One region of the Actinoallomurus vinaceus genome, then DNA from elsewhere that is predicted to be linked to it. Evidence: riboswitches for the same ligand, from Rfam matches in the RefSeq annotation. Region 1 holds a riboswitch; each other region holds the start of a gene.
The links. A riboswitch is a leader RNA that binds a small molecule or an ion and turns the genes downstream of it on or off. The one in region 1 is predicted to bind cobalamin.
Positions count from the first base shown of each region.

Region 2: it holds a riboswitch for cobalamin, as region 1 does, so the genes downstream of both, ABEA24_RS07940 (ribonucleoside-diphosphate reductase subunit alpha) here and bluB (5,6-dimethylbenzimidazole synthase) in region 1, are expected to answer to the same signal.
Region 3: it holds a riboswitch for cobalamin, as region 1 does, so the genes downstream of both, ABEA24_RS31510 (putative cobaltochelatase) here and bluB (5,6-dimethylbenzimidazole synthase) in region 1, are expected to answer to the same signal.

Region 1 covers NZ_BAABHK010000007.1:37,106-40,375, forward strand. Annotated here, with positions in the region: gene ABEA24_RS24495 (hypothetical protein) at 1-69, opposite strand, end outside; cobalamin riboswitch at 1,249-1,443, shown strand; gene bluB (5,6-dimethylbenzimidazole synthase) at 1,477-2,097, shown strand; gene ABEA24_RS24505 (phosphotransferase family protein) at 2,377-3,114, shown strand.
Region 2 covers NZ_BAABHK010000002.1:390,702-393,971, forward strand. Annotated here, with positions in the region: gene ABEA24_RS07940 (ribonucleoside-diphosphate reductase subunit alpha) at 1-1,418, opposite strand, end outside; cobalamin riboswitch at 1,517-1,737, opposite strand; gene ABEA24_RS07945 (hypothetical protein) at 2,095-2,460, shown strand; gene ABEA24_RS07950 (SAM-dependent methyltransferase) at 2,475-3,270, opposite strand, start outside.
Region 3 covers NZ_BAABHK010000010.1:111,693-114,962, forward strand. Annotated here, with positions in the region: gene ABEA24_RS31510 (putative cobaltochelatase) at 1-1,554, opposite strand, end outside; cobalamin riboswitch at 1,592-1,761, opposite strand; gene ABEA24_RS31515 (LLM class F420-dependent oxidoreductase) at 1,872-2,897, shown strand; gene ABEA24_RS31520 (DUF6504 family protein) at 2,901-3,176, opposite strand.

The sequences.
Region 1 (3,270 bases):
GGGCAGCTCCACCGGCCGGCGGATACCGAGCGACTCCACGCGTTCGCCGGGTCCTGACTGCGAAGACAAGATCGCTCTCCTTAAGTCTGAAATCGATCGCGGGCGGCGCCGCGTCCAGCGGCGCGCCGGCCAGGTGCTGCCGGCCGTCCCTCCCCCTGAGGGCACATGCCGGCGCAACGCTTCGTCGAGATGCTCCAGCGTGGCTCGGTCGGCGTTGTCCAGGGCTCCGGCCCGGTCGGTCCCCGGTCCGGCATCATCCGGCGGGTCACGATCTACCTCCGGTGACGGATTCGGTCGCGGCGAGAGAGATGGCCGGTCGTCGGTGCACCTCCTCCACGCGACGGCGCGGCGGTCCAAGGTCGACCCCTCGCCCCGTACGCAGGCGGTATCGGCGGTAGGCCGACCCCTCGGTAAGGCATACGAATCCCACCGTGCTCGGGTTCACCAACGGACGGTTCCGTTTTTGGGCGAATACGACCGACCTTGTCCGAGTACGCCCGGCGGCTTCGCGCTGCTCGGCGCCGCCAGCGCGGCGGTCAACACAGTCCGCGGATCGGTGTTGCGGCGAGTTTCCTCGGCCGCCGCCTCGGGATTCCGGGGCGCGACGGCAGCGAGTGCGGCGAATCGTGCCAGGTTGCCCGGCCATGATGTCGGCGAGCGCATCGTTCGTCTCTCGTGCTGGCGACGTCGCCGTGGCGGCGTCGGACCAGAGCTGGACGCCTGGTGGGTTCAGGCTGAGGACCGACACGTCGACGCCCTGTGGGTGCGGCGTCGGTGATGGTCGCGGTCATTCCTGCGAGTAGGCGGTCGCGTCGTAGTCACCGGAGGGATGGTCGGCCATGTATTGGCGGACTTCGGTGGTGTTGCCGCGGGCGTCGCTGATCGCGGTGGTGGGGTACCGCCGTCCGGTGGGTCGACCGTGACGCGGTCGCCGAGCATCTCATCGCGGCCGGTCACTGGTGCCCGGGTGACCCTGATATCTGGGTGGTGGCCGACGCCGGCTTTGAGGGGCCCCGCCTCGCCTACCCGTTGGCCGACCTGCCCGTTCAGGTAGTGAGACGCACCTCGCGCATCGGCACACGAATCTCCGGCCGCGAGCCGGCGCAACCCTGGGTCATGAGGTACCCACGTTGTGGTTGTACGGTCCGGCGGATGGCGACACGCCATCCACGCCGGGTGTAGGTCCGGTTCATCGTGAGTGCGATGGCCGCGAGTGTCGGGGTCGGCGGGGATTGATACGCTCGCGGCCGGCATGGAATGACGCGAGGTGCCCCTACGAGGGGAGAATCGGGAAGCCGGTGAAATTCCGGCACGGGCCCGCCGCGGTAACCGGGGAGCCGCCGTCCACGCGCGCACGCGCAGCCACTGGCCGCCAGGCCGGGAAGGCGGATGGTCAGGCATCGATCCGGAAGTCCGAAGACCGGCCTCGCTCCACCGGCCACCGCCAAGGTGGCCTGACGCAGCGGGAGCCTGCCCATGAACGCCGGCATCTACGACGTGGTCTACCGTCGCCGTGACGTGCGCGCCCAGTTCACCGGCGCGCCGATACCAGAAGACGTCCTCCACCGGATCTTGGCGGCTGCGCACGCCGCGCCCAGTGTCGGGCTCTCCCAACCCTGGGACTTCATCATCGTGGAGGACCCGGCCGTCCGGCGCGCCTTCCATGACCACGTCCAGCACGAACGCACCACGTTCGCCGCCACCCTCACCACGGCCGCCGCCGACCGTTTCGCCCGGATAAAGATCGACGGTGTACTGGAGAGCAGCCTGTCGATCGTGGTCACCTACGATCCCGACCGGGGCAGCCCCGCGGTCTTGGGCCGACACGCCATTGCCGACGCGGGACTGTACTCGGTCTGCCTGGCCATCCAGAACCTATGGCTGTCCGCCACCGCCGAGAACCTGGGCGTCGGCTGGGTGTCCTTCTACCGCGAACCGCACCTGCGTCAGTTGCTCGGTATTCCGACCGGGATCCGGCCCGTCGCCTGGCTGTGTGTAGGGCCGGTCACCCATCTGGAAACCGTGCCGGATCTCGAACGGCACGGCTGGCGCCACCGCCGCCCCCTGGAGGCCGCGATCCACCACAACCGCTGGTGATCCCCCTCTTAATCCGCTCACTCGCCACTGCTCGTCCGGCAACGCCGCAACGATCGGTGCGAACTCGGTCGGCGTAACGATCCGCAGCGGCTTACTCGGCACCGGCGGTACGGCCACACCACTACACGGATGCAGGAAGATGATCTGGTCGTTCAGCGCTCGATCCGTCAGCGGCCGGTGGCGTGCACGAGGCCGCCGGGCAGCGGGACACGGTCAGCCGCGTAGTCGCACGCGATAAACCCGGTGACGTCGATGGTCATCCCCGCGATAATCGCCGACGTGGAAGAGGTCGAGGTCGTCGTTGCCCATCACGAGCGCGCGACCCTGCGCGTCGGTGACGTGTTCCTGAAGATCGACGCTGATCAGACGCGCACCGACGTCGAAGTCGAGGCGATGGCCATGGCGCCGATCCCGACTCCGGAGGTCCTGTGGCGGAAGCCGCCCGTGCTCGCGCTCGCCGCCCTCCCCGGGACGGCACTCGGCCGCCTCGGCGAGCCGTCGACCGCGTCGTCGGCGGCGTGGGCCGCGGCGGGTGCCGCCGCACGGATGCTGCACGACGCGCCGCTGCCGCCATGGCCCGGTCGGAGCCTCGACGAGATCGCATCGCACCTCGACGGCGAATGCGAGTGGCTCGTCACGAACGGCATCCTTCCCGCCGACCTGGTCACGCGCAACCGCCAGGTTGCCGAGGCAGCGCTCCGGCCGTGGACACCGGTGTTCACGCACGGCGACCTGCAGATCACCCACATGTTCGTCGACGTTGACGAGATCACCGGCGTGATCGACTGGTCCGAGGCGAGCCAGGGCGATGCCCTGTTCGACCTCGCCACCTTGACGCTCGGACACGAGGAGCACCTTGGCGACGTCGTCGCCGGCTACGGCACCGACGTCGACCTCGACGTGATCCGCGCATGGTGGTCGCTGCGAAGCCTGCTGGCGGTCCGCTGGCTGGTCGAGCACGGCTTCGACCCGTCCTCGCCAGGCTGCGAGGTCGACGTGCTGAGATCCCGGCTGTGAGGCTGCACGAGCCCCGACGGCCACGAGTGCCGTTCTGCCGCATCGAGCGGGCCATCTCCTGAAGCGCCTCGTCTTCCGGACCGACGAGGTCATGGTCCTCAAAGATCCCGGGCAGCCGGTCGCGACATCGGAAGCCGACGCACGACTCGAGTCGAA
Region 2 (3,270 bases), on a different contig from region 1:
TTCGCCGCCTCCGGCGTCGGGTAGAAGCCGCGGTCGATCGTACGGTCCAGGAACCGCACGGCCGTACGCGCCGTGGCCCGCAGCCCCGCCCAGTCGACGCCGTCCTCGGTCACGTGGGCGGCGAGGTTGATCGAGCCGAGGTTGCACACCGCGGTCTCGGCGTCGCCGGTGACCTCCAGGATCTCGGTGCACAGGTTCGACAGGTGCACGACGTTGCCGGGCTCGGCGGTCTGGTTGCAGGCGCGGTTCGCGGCGTCCTTGAACGTCATCCACCCGTTGCCGGTCTGCGCGAGGGTGCGCATCATCGCCCCGTACAGCTGCCGCGCCGGGACCTGCCGGACGAACCGGCCCTCGGCCTCGGCCGCCCGGTACGCACGGTCGAACTCCTCCCCCCACAGGTCGACCAGCTCCGGCACCTGCTTCGGGTCGAACAGCGACCAGACCTCATCCGCCTCGACCCGCCGCATGAACTCATCCGGCACCCAGTTGGCGAGGTTGAGGTTGTGCGTACGCCGTGCGTCCTCACCCGTGTTGTCCCGCAGCTCGAGGAACTCCTCGACGTCGGCGTGCCAGGGTTCGAGGTAGACGCACGCGGCGCCCTTGCGCCGGCCGCCCTGGTTGACCGCCGCGACGCTCGCGTCCAACGTCCGCAGCCACGGCACGATCCCGTTGGAATGCCCGTTCGTGCCGCGGATCAGCGAACCCCGGCTCCGGACCCGGCTCCAGGAGATCCCGATGCCGCCCGAGTACTTGCTCAGCCGCGCGACCTGGCCGTACCGCTCGTAGATCGTCTCCAGCTCGTCACGCGGGGAGTCCAGCAGGAAGCATGAGGACAGTTGCGGGCGGGCGGCGCCGGAGTTGAACAGCGTCGGCGAACTCGGCAGGTACGCCAGCCGCGACATCAGTCCGTAAAGCTCCGCCGCCTCGGCCACGGTCTCGGCCAGCCCGCACGCCACCCGCAGGAAGAAGTGCTGCGGCCGCTCCAGCACCCGCCGCGTCGTCGGATGCCGCAGGAGGTAACGGTCGTAGACGGTGCGGAGCCCGAAGTAGGTGAACCGGTCGTCGGCGCCGTGGTCCACCAGGGCGTTCAGGGCCGCCGCGTTACAGGCGACGAACTCCGCGGTCCGCTCGTTGAGCAGACCCTGGTCATGGGCCGCCGCGACGGACTCGGCGAACGTCACCGGCCCGGTCTCCTCCGCGATCAGCAGGGCCAGCAGCCGAGCCGCCACCGCGGAATAGACGGGGTCGGCGACGACCAGCACGGCGGCCCGCCGTACGGCCTCGGCCAGATCACCGGCTCCGGCGATGAGCGACGGATCGGCATCCGGCAACCCGGCGCAGACGCCTTCGACCTCGGCCGCGACCGTGGTCTCGGGGGCGGCGACGGCCGTGGGGGACGCGACGATCTGTTGTGTCACGTGCTCTCTCCTCGCGAGCTTCACCCTCGCGGAAAGGACGCGCACGGATGACAGGCTCCGCCGCCGACCCTCCCACGAGGCCTGGACGACCGCGCGCTTTCGCGCACGGGTCACTGGCAGGTCTTCGGACTCGCGGGCACCGCACCCATCCATCAGGCGCGTCCTACAGACCGTCGCTTCCCAGGCCCGATCGAGCCCAGTGCCATTGACGGCGGTCGTTCCCACTCACCGCTGCGGGGCAGTCCCGGAATCTCACCGGGTTCCCTCTTACGACACCCGCCACAGAAGCCACGGGTGAACCAGCAACACGAGAACCATACATGTAGTGGTGATGTAAGCACATCACCCCTAGATATTGGGTGTGTTGCCGGAGGGCATGCGAGCCCGGGCATGCCGATCGCCGTACCGGCACGGCATCGGCGGGCCACCGCCATGGCTCCACGGCGCGGGCGACCCAGCCGTCGGGCCGCCGAATCAGGCGGACGCCATTCCGGGACCGTAGCGCTGTGCGGGCGTGCAGCGCGGCTTTTGTCCCGGTGTTTGGATGTTGGCTATCTTCCAGGGATTGATTATGCTTTTGGCGTGGGCAGAAGCGCCTGCCCGAGCCGAGCATCGGCTGCCCATGCCGCTGATGTGTTGATGGCCAAGGTGGCTCCCGTCCCAGCGCGGTTTTCCGATGACCACCGGTGTCCGCGAGCCGGAGGCGCATGGGGCTTTCCGGCGAAGAGGGAAAGCACCGATGGGTCGTAAATGGCTTCCCAATCTTGGGCGGGCAGGGGGAACGGTCACGGCTCTGGCCGCTTCGGTCACGGCCTATCAGGCGAATCCGTTCCTCGGCTGCATACTGGCCGGGATACCCCTGGTCTTCCTCGTTCTGCTGGCGCTCAGCGTGTGGACCGCGGTCAGGGAAGATGATCCCGACAAACGAGAAGCCGGTCTTCGGGTGGCCTGTCTGCTCCTCGGCGCCCACGCGAAAGACTATCTGCCGTCGCGCCGTTCGTCCGGCGTGCGATCAGCGACAGGTGCCGGCGAGCCGACGTGAGCGTGCGATCCTGGTCACGGTTTTCGTGCGACGACGCAGCGTTCCCAACGCGGATCTGCGCCGGCGGTCCGGGTCCCTTCCGTTCGCCAGTCTTCCAGGAAGGCGAGGCCGGGTCCCGTGTTCGGACCCGGCGGGATGACCTGCAGGCCGTCCACAAATCGGCTGATCTGGGCGTCGGATCGCGGCTGTACCTCGGTGACCGTCACCGCTTGTACGTGCTTTTGGAATGTCCTGACCGCCGAAGAGGCATCGCCGTCGAGCGTGAGATGTGAAAGCACGAGGAAGCTGCCCACCGCGGCCGTCTGGATGCACCGGTCGACTATTCCCTGAGGATCGTCGGCGTCGGCGACGAAGTGCAGAATGGAGTTGAGGAGGATCGCGATCGGGCGGCTCATGTCGATGGTCGACAGCAGGTCGGGATCGCCGAACACAGTCTCCGGATCCCGTACGTCGGTGTGGACCACCTTTACCCGGTCGCGTTCACCGAACATGGCCCGTTTGTGTGTGACGGCGACGGGGTCGTCATCGACGTAGACGATACGTGCGGCAGGGTGCACGGACATCAACTCGTCAGGTGTGGCGTCCGGGGTGATGAGGCCGATGCCGAAATCGATGAACTGGTCGATGCCCTGCGTTTCGGCCAGCCACTGAATCGATCTGCGGTGGAAGTCGCGGCTCGTTCTCGTCGCATCGGCCACGTCCGGAACTTCGGCTCTCAGTTCCTCGGCTGCTTGACGGTCGGCCGCGAAGTTGTCCTTCCCGCCGAGGTAATAGTCGTACATTCGGGCCAGGTGGGGCGTCGTCGGGTCG
Region 3 (3,270 bases), on a different contig from region 1:
CAGCCCGGGGCCGGTGCGGCCGCGGGCGCGCTGGTACGGGGCGGCGGCGAGGAGCGTCGCCGTCAGGTGCAGCGAACGCGCGCCCGGCCGCGCGCCGGTCGTCCGGCCGTACGGCGTGCGGGCGCGCGAGCGGCGGCCCGGCGCGCCGTCGCCGAGGCCGGGCACGGTGAACACCCGCGTCCGGAAGACGGCGTCGGCGGGCGCGGGTTCCGGGGAGTCCACCCGGGTGCGCTCGCCATCGTCCTCGCTCGACGCGTCCCCGCCCGACAGCGCCTGCTCGATGTCGACCAGCGCCCCCTCCTGGGCGTCCCGCCCGTCGGAGCCGCCTGACCCGTCCGGGCCGGAGCCGCCCGGTCCGGGGCCGTCGGGGCCGTCGTCATCGTCGTCGGGGTCCTCGTCGCCGGGCTTGCGCCGGGCGTCCCAGTCGACCGTGACGTCCGGGTCGGGGCCGGTGTCGGGGGCGGGGCCGGGGTCCGGCTCGCTGCCCCCGCGCGGGCGGGGCACGTCCGGAACGGACGAGCCGGGGGCGTCGTCGGAGTCGTAGTCGCCGGTGTTCTCGAGGACGTCGTCGAGCTTCTCCTCGTCCAGGCCCGGCGCGTCGAAGGGGTCGCGGCGGCGCCGGTGCGGGAGGGCGAGCCGGGCGGCGAGGCGAACGTCGGCGGCGGTGACGACCGTCCGGTCGTGCCAGGCGGCGAGGGCCATCGCGGCGCGGGCCATCACGATGTCGGCCCGCAGCCCGTCCACCTCGAACGCGGCGCACACCGCCGTGATCTGGCGTAGCGCGCCGTCCGGCAGCACGACCTCGGGGAGCCTGGCGCGGGCCTGCCCGATGCGCCAGGCCAGCTCGGCCTCGGCCCGCGCCCAGCCGAGCGCGAACGCCGCGGGATCGGCCTCGTAGGCCAGGCGTCGCCGGACGACCTCCGCCCGCTCCTCCGGGTCGCGGGTGGCGGCCACCTCCACCGTCAGGCCGAACCGGTCGAGCAGCTGCGGCCGCAGCTCGCCCTCTTCGGGGTTCATCGTGCCGACCAGCAGGAACCGGGAGGCGTGCCGGATGGACACGCCCTCCCGCTCGACGTACGAGTGCCCCATCGCGGCGGCGTCGAGGAGCAGGTCGACGAGGTGGTCGTGGAGCAGGTTCACCTCGTCGACGTACAGGACGCCGCGGTGGGCGTCGGCCAGCAGGCCGGGCTGGTACGCCTGGACGCCCTCCGTCAGGGCGCGTTCGAGGTCGAGGGAGCCGGTGAGGCGGTCCTCCGCGGCGCCGATCGGCAGCTCCACGAGCCGCGCCGGCCGGACCAGCGTGCCGTCGTCGTAGCCGTGCGGCCCGTCGGGGCACTGCGGGTCCGGCGCCTGCGGGTCGCAGGAGAACCGACAGTCCGCCACGACCGCGACGTCCGGCAGCAGCGCGGCGAGGCCGCGCACGATGGTGGACTTGGCGGTGCCCTTCTCGCCACGGACCAGCACGCCGCCGACGGCCGGGGAGACCGCGTTGATCAGGAGGGCGAGCTTGAGGTCGTCCAGCCCCGTGATGGCGGAGAACGGATAGGTGTTCACCCGGTGGTCGTCCTTTCCTCGGGTTAACGCGCCCGTAGGTGGTCTGGCATCGGCGGCCGGAGTCTCCTGGCTCCCGGATCGCCGCCCGCCCTCAGCCTTCCGACTCACGCCGTGGCCTTTGTTGAGGAAGAACTCCCCGGTCACAGTTGCGCGACAGCCCCGGATTCGCACCGGGTTCCTCCGCGTACCGCCGGAAGACAGCATGACATATCCGGCCTGACCCGCGACACCGCAGGTCCGGCGCACGGCCTCCAGCCCGTGCCGGATCGACGCCGATCTGCTTAAATAGAACGCGTTCTAGTTTTTGGGAGGCGCGGATGAGGCTCGGCATCAACGTCGGCTACTGGCAGCGGGATCCGGAAGACGCGACCGAGATCGTACTGGCCGCCGAGCGACTCGGCTACGAGTACGTCTACACCGCGGAGGCGTACGGCTCCGACGCGTTCACCACGCTCGCCTGGTACGGCGCCCGGACGTCGCGCATCAAGCTGGGCACGGCGGTGGTCCAGATGTCCGCCCGCACCCCCGCCGCGACCGCCATGCACGCGCTGACGCTCGACGCGCTGTCCGGCGGCCGGCTCACGCTCGGGATCGGCGCGTCCGGTCCCCAGGTCGTCGAGGGCTGGTACGGCGTGCCGTTCGCCCGGCCACTGGAGCGCACGCGCGAGTACGTGCGGATCATGCGGGACGTCTGGCGGCGCGAGGAGCCGGTGACCTCCCCCGGTCCCCACTACCCGCTGCCGCTGCCGCCGTCGGCGTATGGTCCCGGCCGCGTCACGGGCCTCGGCAAGCCGCTCAAGTCGATCGTCCATCCGGTGCGCCCGCGGATCCCGGTCTACCTCGGCGCGGAGGGGCCGAAGAACATCGCCCTCGCCACCGAGCTCGCGGACGGCTGGCTGCCGCTCTTCGTCGATCCGACCCAGATCGAGGCGGTGTTCGGCGCGTCGCTGGCGGGCCGCCGGGAGGGGTTCGACATCGCCGCGACCGTGACGACGATCGTGACGGACGACCTGGCGACCGCGCTGGAGTTCGCCAAGATCCCGCTGGCGTTCTACATCGGCGGGATGGGCGCCAAGGACCGCAACTTCCACCTCGACCTGATCGGGCGGCTGGGCTACGCCGAGGAGGCGGTACGCGTACAGGAGCTGTTCCTGTCGGGCCGGCGCGACGAGGCGATCAAGGCGGTGCCGGACGAGCTGGCCGACTCCATCTCCCTGCTCGGCCCGATCGGCCGCATCAAGGAACGCCTCCGGCTGTGGCAGGACTCCCCCGTGACCACGCTCCTCATCGCCGGAGTGAAGGACGAACCGACCCTGAAGGCCGTCCGCGACCTCGTGTCCTGAGATCTAGCTCCAGGCACGGGAGAGCATCCACGTGCCGGTCGCCTGGTCGTGACGCAGCTCGTACACGCCGATCGCCCGGTCCGGGGTGGCCTCGACGCGCCAGAACTCGCGCTCGGCGCCCTCCGGGGCCTCAGGGTGCCGCTCGTGCCACCAGTCGCGGGTGGTGACCCAGCGGTCCAGGACCCGCAGCACGGTGTAGAGCCGGCCGCGCCAGACGAAGCGCGAAGGCCTGCCGTCGCTGAGCCAGACCTCGACCGGGTCGCCGTACACCCGGCTCATCGGCCGCCGCCCGGCACGTCTCCACGCCCCGCGAACCCTTTGCTCGCTCCGCCCACGCGGGCCGCCCACCTTCCGGATCGGTGACAGAGAGTGA